DNA from 3 places in the Anoxybacillus sp. MB8 genome. Region 1 is predicted to be linked to each of the others. Evidence: predicted binding sites of a transcription regulator. Region 1 holds the regulator's gene; each other region holds the start of a gene.
The links. Region 1 encodes Rex, which represses fermentation and respiration genes when NADH is low (regulators of the CRP and FNR family bind a similar motif). Its sites were predicted from a motif close to TTGTGAAATATTTCACAA; they were not measured.

Region 1 (5,952 bases):
CCGCTTGGGCGTTCAATTTCGAAGCGAAACGATGCCGATTTTTCATCACCGAGCGGCTTTTCAATGATATTCATTTTTTCTAGTTGTTTTCTTCTGCTTTGAGCTCGCTTTGTTGTCGATGCACGGGCAATATTTCGTTGAATAAAATCTTTTAATTTTGAAATTTCTTCTTGTTGTTTTTCGTACAGTTTCAATTGTTGTTCAAATTGTTCCGCCCGTTGTTGTAAATAACTTGTATAGTTTCCAACGTATTTTTTTATTTTTGTGCGTGATAATTCATACACTTGTGTCACGATTTGGTCAAGAAAATAGCGATCGTGTGAGACGATAAGAATGGCCCCATCATAATTTTTTAAATATTGTTCAAGCCATTGCAATGTTTCCATATCTAAATGATTTGTTGGTTCGTCTAAAATCAACAAATCTGGTTTAGCTAGAAGCAGTTTGCCGAGCGCTAGCCGCGTTCGCTGTCCACCGCTTAACGTGGATACTTTTGTTGTGTAGTCATACTGAGAAAAGCGGAGGCCATGAAGCACAGAACGAATATCGGCTTCATATTGATAGCCACCTTTTTCTTTAAATTCCATTTGTAAACGGTCGTAATGCTCAAGTAAGCGCTCATAGTCGGCACCGTGCAAGCTCATTTGTTGTTCTAGGTCACGCAATTGTTTTTCCATTTGTTGAAGCGGGGCAAACACATCGAGCATTTCTTCCCAAATGGAGCGATGGGCGTGCAAACCAGTATATTGATCTAAGTAGCCAATTGTTACGTGTTTCGGTTTAATCACTTCCCCTGTGTCATATGACAATTGGCCGGCAATGATTTTTAATAATGTCGATTTTCCTGCACCATTTCTTCCAACTAACGCGATACGGTCTTTTTCTTGTATTTCAAGCTTAATGTCTGATAAAACTTGTTCCGCCCCATATGATTTGGATAGTTGATTTACTTGTAAAATGATCATCATTTTTCACCTCAATCTTCTTTTGATAGTGTAACGTACTTTCTTGATGTTCGGCAACACTAGTGTACGAATAACAAATTTGACAAAAATAATAATAAAGGGTACAAAGGAAAGACAGAATGAAAAAAATAGTGTATAGTTTAAAAGTGGGGAGAACTTTTCAGACGTATAGGAGAGAAAAATGAAAGCGCTAACTATTTGTGAAAGGAAATGTGGGGGATTGACTCGTGAATAATGAACAACCAAAAATTCCGCAGGCGACCGCAAAGCGACTACCGTTGTATTATCGTTTTTTGAAAAACTTGCATGCATCAGGAAAGCAGCGTGTATCTTCAGCGGAGTTAAGTGAAGCCGTAAAAGTCGATTCAGCAACGATTCGCCGTGATTTTTCATACTTTGGTGCGCTTGGAAAAAAAGGATACGGTTATAATGTAAATTATTTGCTGTCGTTTTTCAGAAAAACGTTGGATCAAGATGAAACGACAGAAGTAGCGTTGTTCGGTGTCGGTAATTTAGGTACGGCATTTTTAAATTACAATTTTAGCAAAAACAATAATACGAAAATTGTGATGGCATTCGATGTAGATCCAGATAAAGTAGGAACGGAAGTCGGAGGAGTGCCTGTTTATCATTTAGATGAATTGGAAGAAAAACTAGGTGGGATTACGGTAGCCATTTTAACCGTTCCAGCCCAAGTTGCCCAACCGATTACCGATCGGCTTGTCCAAAAAGGCATTAAAGGGATTTTAAACTTCACGCCTGCTCGTCTGCATGTACCTGAACACATTCGTGTTCATCATATTGATTTAGCGGTCGAATTGCAGTCACTTGTTTACTTTTTAAAACATTACGGAAATGAGTAAACCTCCCATTTACGAGCGGGAGGTTTTTTTCAATAAAGAACGAATAGCGGTGCCAAAATCTAATGTAGCAATAAGAATAAATAGCATCGTTGTGACGTCCCAAATGCCATCGTCAGCACTATCAACAGCAAAATAAGTGAATAAAATGCCCATCAAAAAGTAAAACAACGGCTCAGACTTCATGAAAACAGCCTCCAAATCACGAATTGCATTTGTTCTGCTTCTTTCATTATCTTTTCAATTTCTTCAGCAAATAACGTTTGAATAGCAACGACAAATGTATTCATCAGTACATGTGCTGCAATAGGGACGAGAATACGCTTTGTTTTCACATATAAGAAAGCAAATACAAATCCCATCGTTGCATAAAGAAGCAAATGTTCAAACTCTAAATGAACGACAGCAAATAAAAGGGAACTGACAGTTGCTGATAAGAAAAAGTTATATTTTTGATACAGCGTTCCAAAAATAATTTTTCGAAAAATGATTTCTTCTAAAATCGGTCCGACGATCGAAGTGACGAGCATAAGCGCTGGTGTTAGCTTCACCATCTCAACAATGCGTCTCGTATTTTCGGACCCCATCTCGACGCCAAATACGTGCATCTCAATATTTGCTGCGATGCCTTGAGCGAAAAGGGCAAGAAAGAACCCGCCAATTCCCCAAAAAATTGACGTTCCGATAGATGCTTGATGGCGATCGTACGAATATTTCATATCTTCTCTCATGAAATAAAGAACGAAAAGAAAAGCGATCGAGAAGCTAATGACAGCCCAATAACCTGAGGCAATGGATAGAGCGACTTCTTTATTTGATGCGTCAACAAATCCGCTATGTGCAAGCAAAGGAACGCCAATTAAACTAGATAACTGCATGGCGATGTATGTAATAATGACATACCAATATTGCTTTTTCACGTGTTCAACCCCTTTTGACAAAATGAGTACTTTTTCATTTTACCATATTTTTTGTATGAATTTCGAAAGGAAAGACATAATGAAAAAGGGAAAGATTTAGTGAAAAATTTTTAACTTCCTACTTGAAAAATTGAAAAAAGTTCATTAATATAATAAGTGTGTTAGCACTCAATGATGATGAGTGCTAATAACGGAACGAAAATCTAATTAAGGAGGTCGTTTGCCGTGTTGAAGCCACTAGGTGATCGTATTGTCATTGAATTAATTCAAACTGAAGAAAAAACAGCGAGCGGAATTGTTTTACCAGACACAGCGAAAGAAAAACCACAAGAAGGAAAAGTTGTTGCAGTTGGTTCAGGCCGTGTTCTTGACAATGGTGAGCGTGTAGCTCCAGAAGTGAGCGTTGGTGACCGCATCATCTTCTCAAAATATGCGGGTACAGAAGTGAAATATGATGGAAAAGAGTACTTAATCTTACGTGAAAGCGACATTTTAGCTGTGATTGGTTAATCGTTCGCCTGATAACATATAAAGCATACAAAAATACTTAACAAAAATGATTATCAAGGGGGTAAGATGTATGGCAAAAGAAATTAAATTCAGCGAAGAAGCTCGTCGTGCGATGTTACGCGGTGTAGATAAATTAGCTGATGCAGTCAAAGTAACATTAGGTCCAAAAGGTCGTAACGTTGTATTAGAGAAAAAATTTGGTTCGCCACTCATTACAAATGACGGTGTAACAATCGCGAAAGAAATTGAATTAGAAGATCCGTTTGAAAATATGGGTGCGAAGCTTGTTGCGGAAGTAGCAAGCAAAACAAACGATGTTGCTGGTGACGGTACAACAACAGCGACTGTATTAGCACAAGCGATGATTCGTGAAGGTTTGAAAAACGTAACAGCTGGTGCGAACCCAATGGGCATTCGCAAAGGTATTGAAAAAGCTGTTGCTGTTGCAGTAGAAGAATTAAAAGCGATCTCTAAACCAATTGAAGGCAAAGACTCAATCGCTCAAGTTGCAGCGATTTCTGCGGCTGACGAAGAAGTTGGTCAATTAATCGCAGAAGCAATGGAACGCGTTGGTAAAGACGGCGTCATTACATTAGAAGAGTCTAAAGGTTTCACAACAGAATTAGATGTTGTGGAAGGTATGCAATTTGATCGCGGTTATGTATCTCCATACATGATCACAGACTCTGATAAAATGGAAGCTGTATTAGAAAATCCGTACATCTTAATTACAGATAAAAAAGTTTCAAGCATTCAAGAACTTCTTCCTGTATTAGAGCAAGTTGTTCAACAAGGCAAGCCATTGTTAATCATTGCTGAAGATGTAGAAGGCGAAGCGCTTGCAACATTAGTTGTGAACAAGCTTCGCGGTACATTCACAGCTGTTGCAGTAAAAGCGCCTGGCTTCGGTGATCGTCGTAAAGCGATGCTTCAAGATATCGCGATTTTAACAGGTGGTGAAGTGATCACAGAAGAGTTAGGTCGCGAATTGAAATCAACAACAATTGCTTCACTCGGTCGCGCAGCGAAAGTTGTTGTAACGAAAGAACATACAACAATTGTTGGTGGCGCTGGTCGTGCAGAAGACATTCAAGCACGCATCAACCAAATCCGTGCTCAATTAGAGGAAACTACTTCTGAGTTTGATCGTGAAAAATTACAAGAACGTTTAGCAAAATTAGCTGGTGGTGTTGCGGTAATCAAAGTTGGTGCTGCAACAGAAACAGAATTGAAAGAGCGCAAATTACGCATTGAAGACGCATTAAACGCAACACGTGCCGCAGTTGAAGAAGGTATCGTTGCCGGCGGTGGTACAGCGTTAATGAACGTATACAGCAAAGTTGCAGCTATTGAAGCTGAAGGTGACGAAGCAACGGGTGTGAAAATCGTTCTTCGTGCAATCGAAGAGCCAGTTCGTCAAATCGCACAAAACGCTGGTTTAGAAGGCTCTGTCATCGTAGAGCGCTTAAAAACAGAAAAGCCTGGCATCGGCTTCAACGCAGCAACTGGCGAGTGGGTTGACATGATCGAAGCAGGTATCGTTGACCCAACAAAAGTAACTCGCTCTGCACTTCAAAATGCAGCGTCTGTTGCCGCTATGTTCTTAACAACTGAAGCGGTAGTTGCTGACAAGCCAGAAGAAAACAAAAATACACCAGGCATGCCTGACATGGGCGGCATGATGTAATACTTTTTCGTGTGGGAGAAGTGGCGTTGGTCGCTTCTCCCGCATTTTTTATGTAAAGGACCTATCCCCTTATAAAAAGATAAGGGGATTTTTTATTTTTAGACATTTTAAAATTATGTGTGAATGTTAATGTAGAAATATACAATGAAACGATGCGAAGGAGTATGATTATGTTAGAAGATGTTACATTTAGAATAGCGAGTATAGATGATTTACCGACAATCGTTAGCATTTACAACTCGACAATTCCAAGTCGATTAGTAACTGCTGATACAGAGCCCGTATCGATAGACGATAGATTGGAATGGTTTAAGGAACACAACCCTAATCAAAGACCTCTATGGATGGTGAAATATGGAGATGAAGTTTGTGGTTGGGTAAGCCTTCAATCTTTTTACGGGAGACCAGCCTATCATGCGACTGCTGAGATAAGTATTTATCTTCATGAAAATTTTAGAGGAAAAGGATTAGGGAAAAAGATTTTAGCTAAAGTGATAGCGGAGTGTCCGAAGTTTGGTATTGATACTTTGCTCGGATTTATCTTTGCGCACAACGAGCCGAGCATGAAACTATTTTTGAGTGTAGGTTTTGAGAAGTGGGTATATTTGCCAAAAGTCGCCGAGTTAGACGGGATGAAAAGAGATTTAATTATTGTTGGAAAAAAGATTGATTCGTTTTAGCATTGAAAAAAAAGGCTACTCTTTTGTTTCACGAGTAGCCTTGTTTTCTAACTGACTTAAAAAACAAAGAACAGAGCCAACAGCTTGAATCCATGCCCCAATGATGCCAATCGTCTGCCCTCCCTCTTTACTTCCTCGTCCTTCACATATGCCACCAATAGCTTGTAAGGCGTTGCCGATCGATTGAAGCAAATTTCCCACTGGGCTTAAAGATGACTGCTCACCTTCCCAATCATCCGCAAACGCAATGAGCCCCCCTAATGATTGTAACCAATTTCCTGTGATCTCCTGTTGACTTCCATCTTTGTTTAATAGTCCAGCAACAACGGT
Region 2 (5,952 bases), on a different contig from region 1:
GTCCGCAAGTAGTTGTCATGATATGATGGAAAAAAGTGTGCTTTCACTTGGGGGGGATTTGTTGTGAAAGCGGTTATTATGGCAGGGGGAAGAGGAACGCGGCTACGTCCGTTAACTTGCCATGTTCCGAAGCCGATCGTACCGATTATGAATAAACCTGTGATGGAGTATAGTATTGAATGGCTAAAAAAACATGGAATTATAAATATCGCTGTAACCGTTCAATATTTAAGCGACGAAATTATTGAATATTTCGGGGATGGGCGCCGATTTGGTGTACATCTTCATTATTTCGAAGAGATGACGCCGCTTGGAACGGCGGGAAGTGTAAAACATGCTCAGTCGTTTTTAGACGATACATTTGTCGTCATCAGCGCAGACACGTTGACGACGATTGATTTACAGCAAGCGATCAATTTCCATTTCTCCAAACAAGCATTAGTTACCGTTCTGATGCACCACGAAGCGACTCCTCTTTCATACGGTGGAATTGTAACAGATCGACACGGGAAAATTATTCATTTTGTAGAAAAACCAAAATGGAATGAAGTGTGTACCGATTTAGTGAATACAGGGATTTACATTTGTCATCCAAATATTTTTGATCATATGCCACAACATCCACCTTACGATTTTAGTCAACATCTTTTTCCATATCTCATTCAACACGAATATCCGATATACGGATGGCAAGCAGATGGATATTGGTCCGATATTGGAGTCATTGAGCAATATCATCAAACACATATCGATTTACTAAATCAACGTTTCGTTCCTTCTCACTATAAAGAAATGGCCCCGAATGTATGGGTGGGAAGAGGGGTTAAGATTGCACGGGAGGTAAAATTAGAAGGGCCAATCATCATTGGGGATGATGTTCGTATCGATGATTTTGCCACAGTTGGGCCTTACACGGTCATTGGACCACGTTCAGTCATTAGTAAACATGCATCGTTAAAACGATCGATTGTTTGGTCCGACGTATATATTGATCAACATAGTGAATTGCGCGGGGCGATCGTTGCTAATGATGTGTACATTGGCAAAAAAAATGAAATATTTGATTATGCGGTCATCGGAACAAAATGCAAACTAGAAAATAAAGTGAAAGTGCAGCATGAAGCGAAAATTTGGCCGAATAAAACAATTGCCGAAAAAACGAAAGTGAAACATTCGATCGTATGGGGGGAACAACATACGAAAACGTCGTTTAGTGAACAAGGAATGAAAGTGCGGGCATATATTGATGCCCATCCGCTGTTTATGACGAGGCTTGCTTCCGCGTACAGTAGCTTATGTGAAAAGGAAAGCCGCATATTAATTGGCTTTGACGGCCATCCATTTTCGAGGGCGATGGGCATGTTATTTGCCGAATGTTTACACATGTATGGCATCCATACAAATATATATGAAGGTGGATATTTGCCAGCTTTTCGTTATATTGTGCCCCATAAACAGTATGATGGCGGTGTATTTATTACGATGAATGAACATGATGAATTGATCGTTGACATCTATGATGAATATGGTTACCCGATCGATCGAGCGATGGAGCGAGCCATTGAACAACAAATGAAACATGAACATGCTTGTCACGTGTCAGTGACACAAATCGGTGAAGCGATGAAACAAAAGGAAAAAGACGAATTGTACGTTCGCGCCTTACGACAATGGATTCCTTTTTCGTCATCGGAACAATGGAAAGTCGTCGTTTGTAGCTCCCCTTTACTGCGGGAAATGATTGAACATACACTTCAGTCGTTTGCCATTCAAGTCGTTTGGACAGAACATCGAGATGACGAACATATTCGCAAGCAAATTAAACGGGAGCACGCTCATTTTGGGATCGCATTTGATCGTTCAGGCGAACGTTTTCGAATTTTTGACGGACAAGGAACGCCATTGACGAACGAAGAAGTCATTTCATTACACGTATTAGTATCGCTTTTGTTTCATGAAACGAAAAAAGTAGCTGTTCCTTCTTGGGCGCCATCGATGTTGCATACGTTAGCGGAACGTTTACATGGCGACATCGTGTATGTGAAAGATGCGAGGAGAGATTTTTTGTTTGCTCATCACCATGAACCGTTTCATTTTTATTTTGATGGATTGTATGCGTGTGTGCAGCTGTTTCATTTGTTAGCTATTGAACGTTGTTCTCTCCGCACGGTTATTTCGTCTATTCCAACGCTTCATTTATCATGTCGCGATGTGTATTGCCCGTGGAATGAACGTGCAGCAGTGATGCGTAAATTGTTAGAAGAATCGTATGACAAACATGTTGATTTCACAGATGGTGTAAAAGTGCACCATGAAGATGGGGCATGGACGCTTATTTTGCCAAAGGTAGATGAACCAACGTTAACGATTTATTCACAAGCAACAAACGCTCAAAAAGCAAAAGAATATACAAAATACTATATAAAGAAAATTCGGCAATATCAAAACGTGTAAAATTCATATGGAAATTGTTTAAGAAAAATGATATGATGGAAAGGTGTGATTACAATACTTTTGTTTGGAGGGAAAGAACGATGCGTGTAAATATTACGTTAGCATGCACAGAATGCGGCGAACGCAACTATATTTCAACAAAAAATAAGCGCAATAACCCAGAGCGTCTTGAATTGAAAAAATATTGCCCACGAGACAAAAAAGCAACAGTTCATCGTGAAACGAAGTAAGCAGTAGGATTTTTTTCCTGCTGCTTATTTTTTTATCAAATAGGGGGAAGGATAATGAATAAGAAACAATTACGACAACAAATGAAACAACGTCTCTTACATATGACAAAAGAAGAGCGGAAGAAAAAAGAGAACGTCATTTACGATATATTATTTCAGCAACATGGTTGGCAAAAGGCACAGATGATCGGTATCACGATTTCACGACAAATCGAAGTAGATACGATACATATTATTGAACGAGCGTGGCGAGAAGGAAAAAAGGTTGCGATTCCGAAATGCGATGTAGCAACAAAACAAATGACGTTTCGAGAAATTGATTGTTTTCAACAAATAGAACGCACTTTTTTTGATTTATATGAACCGATTGTAGAAGAAACGAGAGAAGTACAAAAACATGACATCGATTTGCTATTCGTTCCAGGTCTTGCTTTCGTTCGGCAAGGGTATCGTCTTGGCTACGGTGGAGGATATTACGATCGTTATTTAGTCGATTTTCCGAACGACACCCTTTCTATTGCGTACGATTGTCAAATTGTTTCTACGTTGCCGATTGAACAACATGATATTCCTGTTCAAAAGATGATTACGAATAAAGGAATAATCGTTTGTGAAAGCGAATTATAAAACAGCATAAGCGCTTTCATATTATACAGGAGAAAAAATTAACAAAATGTTAATAATTCATGCCTCATAAACTTTGTGAAACAGTGTACAATGTAATTGTGAAACAGATAAACAATGCACATATTGTAAAATGATATATAATGAAAGGTGGAAGGAATATGTCAAATAAAGTAAATCGTGTTGTTTTAGTTGGGACCGGTTTTGTCGGTTCAAGTTATGCGTTTGCCCTTTTAAACCAAGGGGTGACAGAAGAGCTTGTTCTTATTGATATTAATAAAGAGAAATCTGAAGGGGATGCGATGGACTTAAATCATGGTATGCCGTTCGCTCCATCGCCAACAAAAATTTGGTTTGGTAATTATGAAGACTGCAAAGATGCAGACATTGTTGTGCTAACAGCAGGGGCAAATCAAAAGCCAGGGGAAACACGATTAGATTTAGTGGAGAAAAATACGAAAATTTTCAAAAACATTATTGATCAAGTTATGGCGAGCGGATTTAATGGCATTTTTCTTGTCGCAACCAATCCAGTTGACATTTTAACATATGCAACATGGAAGTTTTCTGGCTTACCGAAAGAGCGCGTCATCGGTTCAGGAACAATTTTAGATACAGCTCGTTTCCGTTATTTGCTAGGGGAATATTTCGATGTCGATACACGTAACGTACATGCTTATATTATTGGGGAACATGGCGATACAGAATTGCCTGTTTGGAGCCATGCATTTATCGGCTGCCGCCCAATTGCTGATATGATGAAAGAAAAACCACAATATAAACAAGAAGATTTAGATAACATTTTTGTGAACGTACGCGATGCTGCGTATCAAATTATTGAACGAAAAGGTGCGACGTACTACGGCATTGCGATGGGACTTGTTCGTTTAACGAAAGCGATTTTACAAAACGAAAATAGCGTCCTTACTGTTTCGGCTTACTTAGAAGGACAATATGGCCAAAACGATATGTACATTGGCGTACCAGCGATCGTAAATCGTAACGGGATTCGTGAAGTCGTCGAATTGCAATTGAACGAAGAAGAAAAAGAAAAATTTACTCACTCTGCCAATGTGTTAAAAGATGTAATGAAACGCGTTGGGTTACAATAGGTTGTCTCATGATGAGGCAACCTTTTTATAATTTTGATGGGAAAAGGGAACGGTAAACGTGAGGAGGGTGATCATATTGAATGGAAAAACATTGATTGTCACTTTAGTCGCTGGGCTTGTTCTTTATCGATTTCGCTATCGAGTATTGAATGAAATATTGAAGCGAGAAGCGGTTCAAAAGCGGGTCATCCAATGGGGAATGTCCATTCCGTTTATTCGCCATCGTCTTGTGCCAACATTGTTTTTGCAAAAGTACAAATAGTTGCGCTTTGTAACAGAGTGTGGTAAAAGAAGGGTATGATAGCGAAGGGAGAGGAAAGGTTGAGCATTCGCTTTGACTTTGTATATTGGCAAATGATGTTTCAATTTTTGCAAGCGAACTATGAAATCGTGTATTTATCGCCTGATGAACGCGAAGTTTGGTTGCAATCTACACGTGAGCGAAAGGCACCACTCGTTCGTCTCGTTCGTACGGACATGGATTGGAGCGTATCGTTAAAAAATGATATGCAACGCGCCATGACTGCCGTTGATGAATGGCGGAGGCGACAATTTCGTCGGCAGCTTCAAGTCGTTAACATATATGCTATGATGTACCCTCCTGTTGACGATTGGGAACTATACGTTCATCGGCCGTTAACGACTGAACGAGTACATATGAAAACATTTGTGATGCATATAAACAATATGTATGCCGTGCTACATGAACTAAACATGTTGTTTCATCAATCATTGAAAGTATATGTACCTGATGATTCTCCGATGTTACAACATGAATTACAAACGTTTAAACAACACGTATTATCGTTTGCTGAGCGAATGTATGAAAAGGAACGGAGCATATTTGAGCGCGGAAAAGCGAGATGGACATACGTATTTATTGCTTTACAAATCGTCATGTTTTTTATTTTAGAATGGAACGGTGGAAGTACAAATACGTTGACACTTATTGAATACGGTGCAAAATTTAACCCGCTCATTTTGCAAGGGGAATGGTGGCGCTTTTTTACGCCGATCGTTTTGCATATCGGTTTTGTACACTTGTTTATGAATACGTTTGCATTGTACTATTTAGGTCCGCTCGTTGAAAAACTGTACGGTTCGCTCCGTTTTTTATTCATTTATCTTTTTGCTGGTTTTTCAGGTTCACTCGCTAGCTTTTTATTTTCACCGTCCGTATCTGCGGGAGCGTCTGGGGCGATTTTCGGCTGTTTTGGAGCTTTGCTATATTTCGGAAAGGCGCATCCACATTTGTTTTTTCGAACAATCGGCATGAATGTGTTGACGGTCATTGGGATTAATTTAGCGTTTGGTCTCGTTGTTCCAAATATTGATAATGCTGGCCATATTGGCGGCTTAATCGGTGGATTTTTAGCTGCAAGCATTGTCCATCTCCCGAAAGAGCGTGCCCGTCTTGGACAATGGTTGGCTACTTTGTTCACAGCGGTCGTTACGGCAATTTGTTTATATATTGGCTTTCAACGACCGCCAGCAGATCAAGCGCAACTCATTCTTGCATTGTCCAAACAGTA
Region 3 (5,952 bases), on a different contig from region 1:
TCCAATCATCATGATCACTCCCCCGATCCAAATCCATGAAACGAGCGGGTTTATTTTTATTAAAAATGTTGCACTTCGGTCGCTTTCCCATGAACTTAACACAATATATAAATCTTCAAATACGTTCGACTGTAAAGCAACTTCACTTGAAGGTTCCTTCCAATGATGATAAAACCATTTTTCTACCTCTAACACATTCGTCTTCTCATTATCCTCATGTACTTTTAGCGTTGCATACACAACATCTTTATCTTTTTCATACCGTTCATCTAATGACTTATACAACAATTTATAGTCTCCAATTTTCACACTTTCCCCAAGTGACAGCGTTTTCATCATTTCTTCGCTATATGCCTGTGAGCCAATCACCCCAAAAGCGATGAAAGCAATACCGATATGAACGATGTATCCTCCATACTTGCGGCTGTTATGCCTTAATAAATGAACAAGTACATGAACAATCGATTGTTGCGCTCTTTTTTTCTTTTTCCATACATCGCTAAATAACTCTATGATGTGTACAACGATCATGAACGTAACGATGAAACATGCCAAAGTGACGTATAAATCTTTTTTCCCCATGACATATAGCGCTACAACGATACATCCGCTTACAATTGCAGGTATGCTTAAGCGCCGCAACATAACCGGAATAAATGCTGATTTCCACGGAACAATGGGACAAATGGCCATCAATAAGATGAGTGCTAGAAAAATAGGTGCTGTCACTTCATTGAAATACGGAGCGCCGACATTCACTTTTTTTCCCATTACCGTTTCCGATACAAGTGGAAAAATGGTTCCCCAGAAAATTGCTATCATTCCGCCGATGAAAATTAAATTCGCAACTAAAAAGCTCATTTCTTTTGAAAAAATATGTTCGATCACTACTTTGTTTTGTTTCCATACATGTGCGCGATCAGCAACGACATACATCGTAACGATAAACATAACGATAATAAACACGAGGAAATATGTTCCTAACGTTGAATTTGAAAAAGCATGAACAGATGTTAACACGCCGCTTCGCACAATAAATGTTCCAAACAGTGAAAGAAAGTACGATACAATAACGAGTGCTACGTTCCATCCTTTCAACATTTGTTTTTTCTCTTGCATCATGAGTGAATGTAACAATGCCGTTGTCGTTAACCATGGCATAAACGAAGCATTCTCAACAGGATCCCAAGCCCAATATCCCCCCCATCCTAATTCGACATAAGCCCACCATGCACCGACTAGATTCCCAATCGTTAAACTAACCCATGCGATGAGCGTCCATTTTCTTATAAGGGGAACCCATATTGCACTCCAATCCCTTTGAAAAAGAACTCCAATTGTATAAGCAAATGGGACCGCTAAAGTAACATAACCGACATATGTGGAAACAGGGTGAATGATCATTCCCGGATGTAACAACATCGGATTCAGACCATTTCCATCTAACGGAATCGTTTTTGTCATTTTAAACGGATTTTCGCTTATTGATAAAACGAGAAAGAAAAATACAAGATTCATGAGTAAAACGAGAAGCGCATACGGCGTTAAAGCATGTGCCTGCGTACGTTTCGAATATGCGATAATGAAAGCAAATAAACTAAGCAAAAATGCCCATAGAAGAAGAGATCCTGCATTCCCTGCCCAAAGCGCGCAAAAACGGTAAAACCACGCTAATGATGAATTCGTATATGCGGCGACATATTTATACTCAAAATGGTTGGTTACTAGTAAATAAACAAGTAAACAAATTCCGATAGTCGCTGTAACAAAAACAGCAAAAACAGCACCTTTACCGCTCTCCACATACGTTTCTTTTTTCTTCTTTATCCCATATCCATACGCCCAAAGGCCATATAGTGAAAAAATAAAGCTAGCGATCATGGTTGTGTATCCCAATATATACATAAAGCACCGCCTCAATCTAAAAGTTTTTTATGCATTTCTTTATCGTAATTTTTCATATCCTCCCCTTCATATTTTGATGGGCATTTCGTCTGAAGTTTTTCAGCGTAAAATATGTTATTACGCCATTTTCCTTCGATAATGACGATGACTCCATCAGAAAAATTATCAGGTTTCGCCCCCGTGTAACGCACTTGGATCGTTTCTTTTTCATCATATAACTCAAACGATAATTGCGTACGTTTCGCATCCCATTGTACAGAAGATTGTTTGAGCATTCCTTGTGTTAACACATATTCATTTTCATATTGTTCGCTTTTTGTTAAATCTTTCAATTTCACTTCTACAACGCTTGCAGAAGGCATAGATGTAAATAACAACATACCAATGGCCAAAACGATGAAGCATATCCCAATGGCAATTTTTTTATTTCCCATTTTTCATCCTCCTTTTGTAAAGCGTAAAAATCATCGTTGTAATTGAAAATAAACTTCCGCCAACGACAGCACTAGCTACTAACATAGGTGGTAATGTTTTATTCTTTTGTTCTTTTTGATTTCCGTGATATTCATTAAGTAATTCGTACGTGGGACGCATATCTTCTCGAGAATATGTAATATCGAACGTTTTTACATCTCCTTGCTGGAGTTTTGTCAATTCATATAAATACATTCCCATTCCATAACTGTTTTCTTCATAATATTGTGGCGAAGGGGTTATTTTGAAACCATCCGCTTTCAATGGTTGGTAAAAAATGATTTTCATATGTTCAATAGGTAACAAATGATGATATGTGTAAGTGATCATCCGTTTCTTTTTTTCTAGCTTTATATTTTTTGTGTAGTATTCAATGACAACATCGTAACGCTCATTTGATTGAATTTCTTTATTTACTTCAAAAGAAATATACCCTTTTTCTAGATCAAGTACATAATCTATTTCTTCTGGCTCATCGTTTACATACTGAGCAACATACCCAATTCGGAACCCTTTTTCTTTTGTTGGAAGTGGGATGACGATTGCTCCTTTTTGTTTTTGTTTACTTACATTTCGAAACGAAAGATGCATTCCGACTAACACGGACGGCTTATTACTTCGATCGTTTGGATGATTTGCATACTCTGGCATCACTTGTATCAACGCATTTTCTAGTACAAAAACATTTTCTTGTGCAGCTACAGAATGAACACATATGAAAAATAAACAGGTAAAAATATATACATACTTTCTCATTGTTGTCCCCTCGTTTCTTTGAGCGATCTTCTACATTTAGTATAGAAAAATATTTGGAATTTTTGAGTATACATGATAATATTTTCACAATTTGTTCAATATCACATTTCATGAAAAATACAACATGAAATGTGATAAAGTTCATATTTCCCTTACTTTATTCGCGCTATAATTTTTTGTTAGAGCACAATCATAATGATCATTAATTCACAAACTATTTTTTTAAAAATATAGAATTAGTCACAATTTTTTCTTCGTTTCTGCAAAAAAAATGCACAATTTATTGTTATATACAATGTGAAACAAAAAAAATAAAGGAGGAAGCATATATGAGCATGACGCACTATATGGAGCTATTGGCCGTTAATCAACCATGGAATTTAATTTTATTCATGGCAATTCCCGTGATACTCGCTGAAACTGTTGCCATTACTGAATTAGCCATTCTTTTTACAAGACGTTTTGATGGAAACATTCGAAAAGTAAATAAAATATGTAGCATTATAGGTGGGATTTATTTTTTGTTTGTCTTCATTTATTTGTTCATCACAGCTGTCATTCCACTCACAATGAATGGGGAATGGAGAGGGTGGATTGATGTTATTGCTGTAACATTTTACTTATTAGGAGTTATCCCTCTCTTTGGATTAACTTTATTAGATTTACATGTTATTGGACGAAATTGGAGCGAAGAACAAAAATTAAAAATGCATGCTATATTCGTTGGTATTTTTTTAATTGTCGCTCATATCGCCATGATTTTTGGTATGTTAGATCCATCCCTCGGAAATGGGCAAGGACATCATATGAACATGTAAAAAAGGCCGGCTATTCGCCGACCTTTTCTTTTTGACGCCATGCTTTTGGGATGTAGATGCAGTACGGTTCGCTTGCTAAGTAGTCGCCTGTAACGGCATATGCTCTTGAACGCGACCCACCACAAACGTAACGAAATTCACATACCCCACATTTCCCTTTATATCCGTCTGGATTTCTTAACTGTTTGAAAATTGGAGAATGGCGATAAATATGAGATAACGATTGTTCACGTACATTCCCTGCTTTTACAGGCAATAGTCCACTTGGATATACGTCACCAATATGCGAAATAAATACAAAACCGTTTCCATCGTTTACTCCTTTTGGAGCACGCCCTAGTCCGTCTACTTGTCCAGTTAATCCTTTCATTAACACATCTTCATAACGAATGTCGCCATGAATTTGCTGTTCGCGCATTTTTTGTTGCAAAACAACGCGACGATAATGTTGTCCTGCTGTTGTTTTTATATCAAACGGTACACGTTTGCTCGTTTCGTAAAGCCAGCGAAACACTTTTTCATGCTCAACAGGCGAAATCATATCTGTCTCTTTTCCCCTGCCCGTCGGTACGAGAAAAAATACGCTCCAAAGCACGCAGCCGAGCTTTTCAACAAGTTGCACCATCTCGTCAAGCACATGAACGTTATAACGAGAGATGACTGTATTTATTTGGATTGGAATGTCGAGTTCGTGTAAATATTGAATCGCCTTCATCGTTAAATCAAATGAACCGGACGTCCCACGAAAGTGATCGTGAATATCCGCATTCGGACCATCTAAGCTAAATGCCCAACGAGCAAGGCCTACTTCTTTCGCTTTTCGGATAGCTTCTTTTGTCACGTTTGGGGTTGCACTTGGGGTCATTGATACACGAAGCCCTTTATCAATCGCATATTTAGCAATATCGTACACATCTGGACGCATAAGCGGATCTCCACCTGTAAACACGAGAAGAGGCTGATCCATCTCATAAATGTCATTAATCAATTGTTTTCCTTCTTCAAACGTTAATTCACGCGGATCGCGATGATACTGTGCTTCGGCTCGACAATGAAGACAATTGAGCTGACACGCCCTCGTTAACTCCCATATAACAATAAATGGATTTTTTTGAAAATCACGCATATTTCATCCCTCCGATTCGCTCACTACTTCTCATTGTACAAGAAGGAATGTTTATATCATGTGACATTGGTCACAAAAAATCATATCCATTTATCTTGTCACTGTTCTGACAAATATTCACGTTCTTGCTTTTCTGATATAAAACAGATAGTATATACGATATAAGGTATACAAGGAGGTGGGATATATGGCGAAAGTGCAAATTAAAGTGATGGATAACGGTTCATTTCGTGTAACCGGAGATGTTGAATTAATTGATATGGAAGGAAACAAGTTTGAAACGAAAGAAACATTTTCTCTCTGTCGTTGCGGGCTCTCACAAAATATGCCATTTTGTGATACAGCTCATAAAGGAAAATTTCAATCCGTCGTTCGCGCTCCGAAAAACGAATAAGCCCGGCTTTTATTCCGGGCTTGTCTTTTCAACGCTCCATAAGCGACATGCGCGCATTTAAAATTTGATTCGGGCTTTTTAATTGAAAACATCCTGCTCCATCAACAACATCAATCGTCATTTGTTCATCAAAAAAAATGAGCCGATGTTTTTCCATCCAAATAGGTATATCGTTTGTTTCAATCTCTACATCATGTTCGTCTAATTGATTGACAAGCAGTAACATAGGCACTCCGTTTACGGCACATCCGCAATCATCTGTATCGTATGTCAGCTTGACGTGCTTGTTTCCACGAACACGGCGAAGTTGTTCGATCGCCCGTTCTGTTATCGTAATTTTCACCATTTACACCTCGCTTACTTTTTTAAAAATGCCTGTTTTCCCATTTTTTCGATGACCGATGGAAATAATTGATACAATCGACTTCCTATATGCATCCAAAACGGCAAATTCACTTCGCGCGTCGGAGTAAGCATCA

Region 2: EKC99_RS05590 (L-lactate dehydrogenase) is a predicted target of Rex. The motif match lies at 3,385-3,402, and genes of this name have one in related genera.
Region 3: EKC99_RS00595 (DUF6803 family protein) is a predicted target of Rex. The motif match lies at 3,208-3,225, and genes of this name have one in related genera.

The regions. Positions count from the first base shown of each region.
Region 1 is NZ_RXXX01000059.1:1,146-7,097, forward strand. It holds gene EKC99_RS14165 (ABC-F family ATP-binding cassette domain-containing protein) at 1-965, opposite strand, end outside; gene EKC99_RS14170 (redox-sensing transcriptional repressor Rex) at 1,193-1,828, shown strand; gene EKC99_RS14175 (YdiK family protein) at 1,838-2,011, opposite strand; gene EKC99_RS14180 (CPBP family intramembrane glutamic endopeptidase) at 2,008-2,745, opposite strand; gene groES (co-chaperone GroES) at 2,971-3,255, shown strand; gene groL (chaperonin GroEL) at 3,326-4,942, shown strand; gene EKC99_RS14195 (GNAT family N-acetyltransferase) at 5,113-5,622, shown strand; gene EKC99_RS14200 (DUF6944 family repetitive protein) at 5,638-5,952, opposite strand, start outside.
Region 2 is NZ_RXXX01000010.1:29,557-35,508, reverse strand. It holds gene EKC99_RS05605 (sugar phosphate nucleotidyltransferase) at 64-2,454, shown strand; gene rpmG (50S ribosomal protein L33) at 2,535-2,684, shown strand; gene EKC99_RS05595 (5-formyltetrahydrofolate cyclo-ligase) at 2,739-3,311, shown strand; gene EKC99_RS05590 (L-lactate dehydrogenase) at 3,470-4,420, shown strand; gene EKC99_RS05585 (hypothetical protein) at 4,497-4,682, shown strand; gene EKC99_RS05580 (rhomboid family intramembrane serine protease) at 4,718-5,952, shown strand, end outside.
Region 3 is NZ_RXXX01000001.1:94,821-100,772, forward strand. It holds gene EKC99_RS00580 (heme lyase CcmF/NrfE family subunit) at 1-1,905, opposite strand, end outside; gene EKC99_RS00585 (cytochrome c maturation protein CcmE) at 1,917-2,339, opposite strand; gene EKC99_RS00590 (hypothetical protein) at 2,329-3,135, opposite strand; gene EKC99_RS00595 (DUF6803 family protein) at 3,465-3,953, shown strand; gene EKC99_RS00600 (TIGR04053 family radical SAM/SPASM domain-containing protein) at 3,964-5,079, opposite strand; gene EKC99_RS00605 (CDGSH iron-sulfur domain-containing protein) at 5,267-5,473, shown strand; gene EKC99_RS00610 (iron-sulfur cluster biosynthesis family protein) at 5,502-5,819, opposite strand; gene EKC99_RS00615 (SDR family NAD(P)-dependent oxidoreductase) at 5,831-5,952, opposite strand, start outside.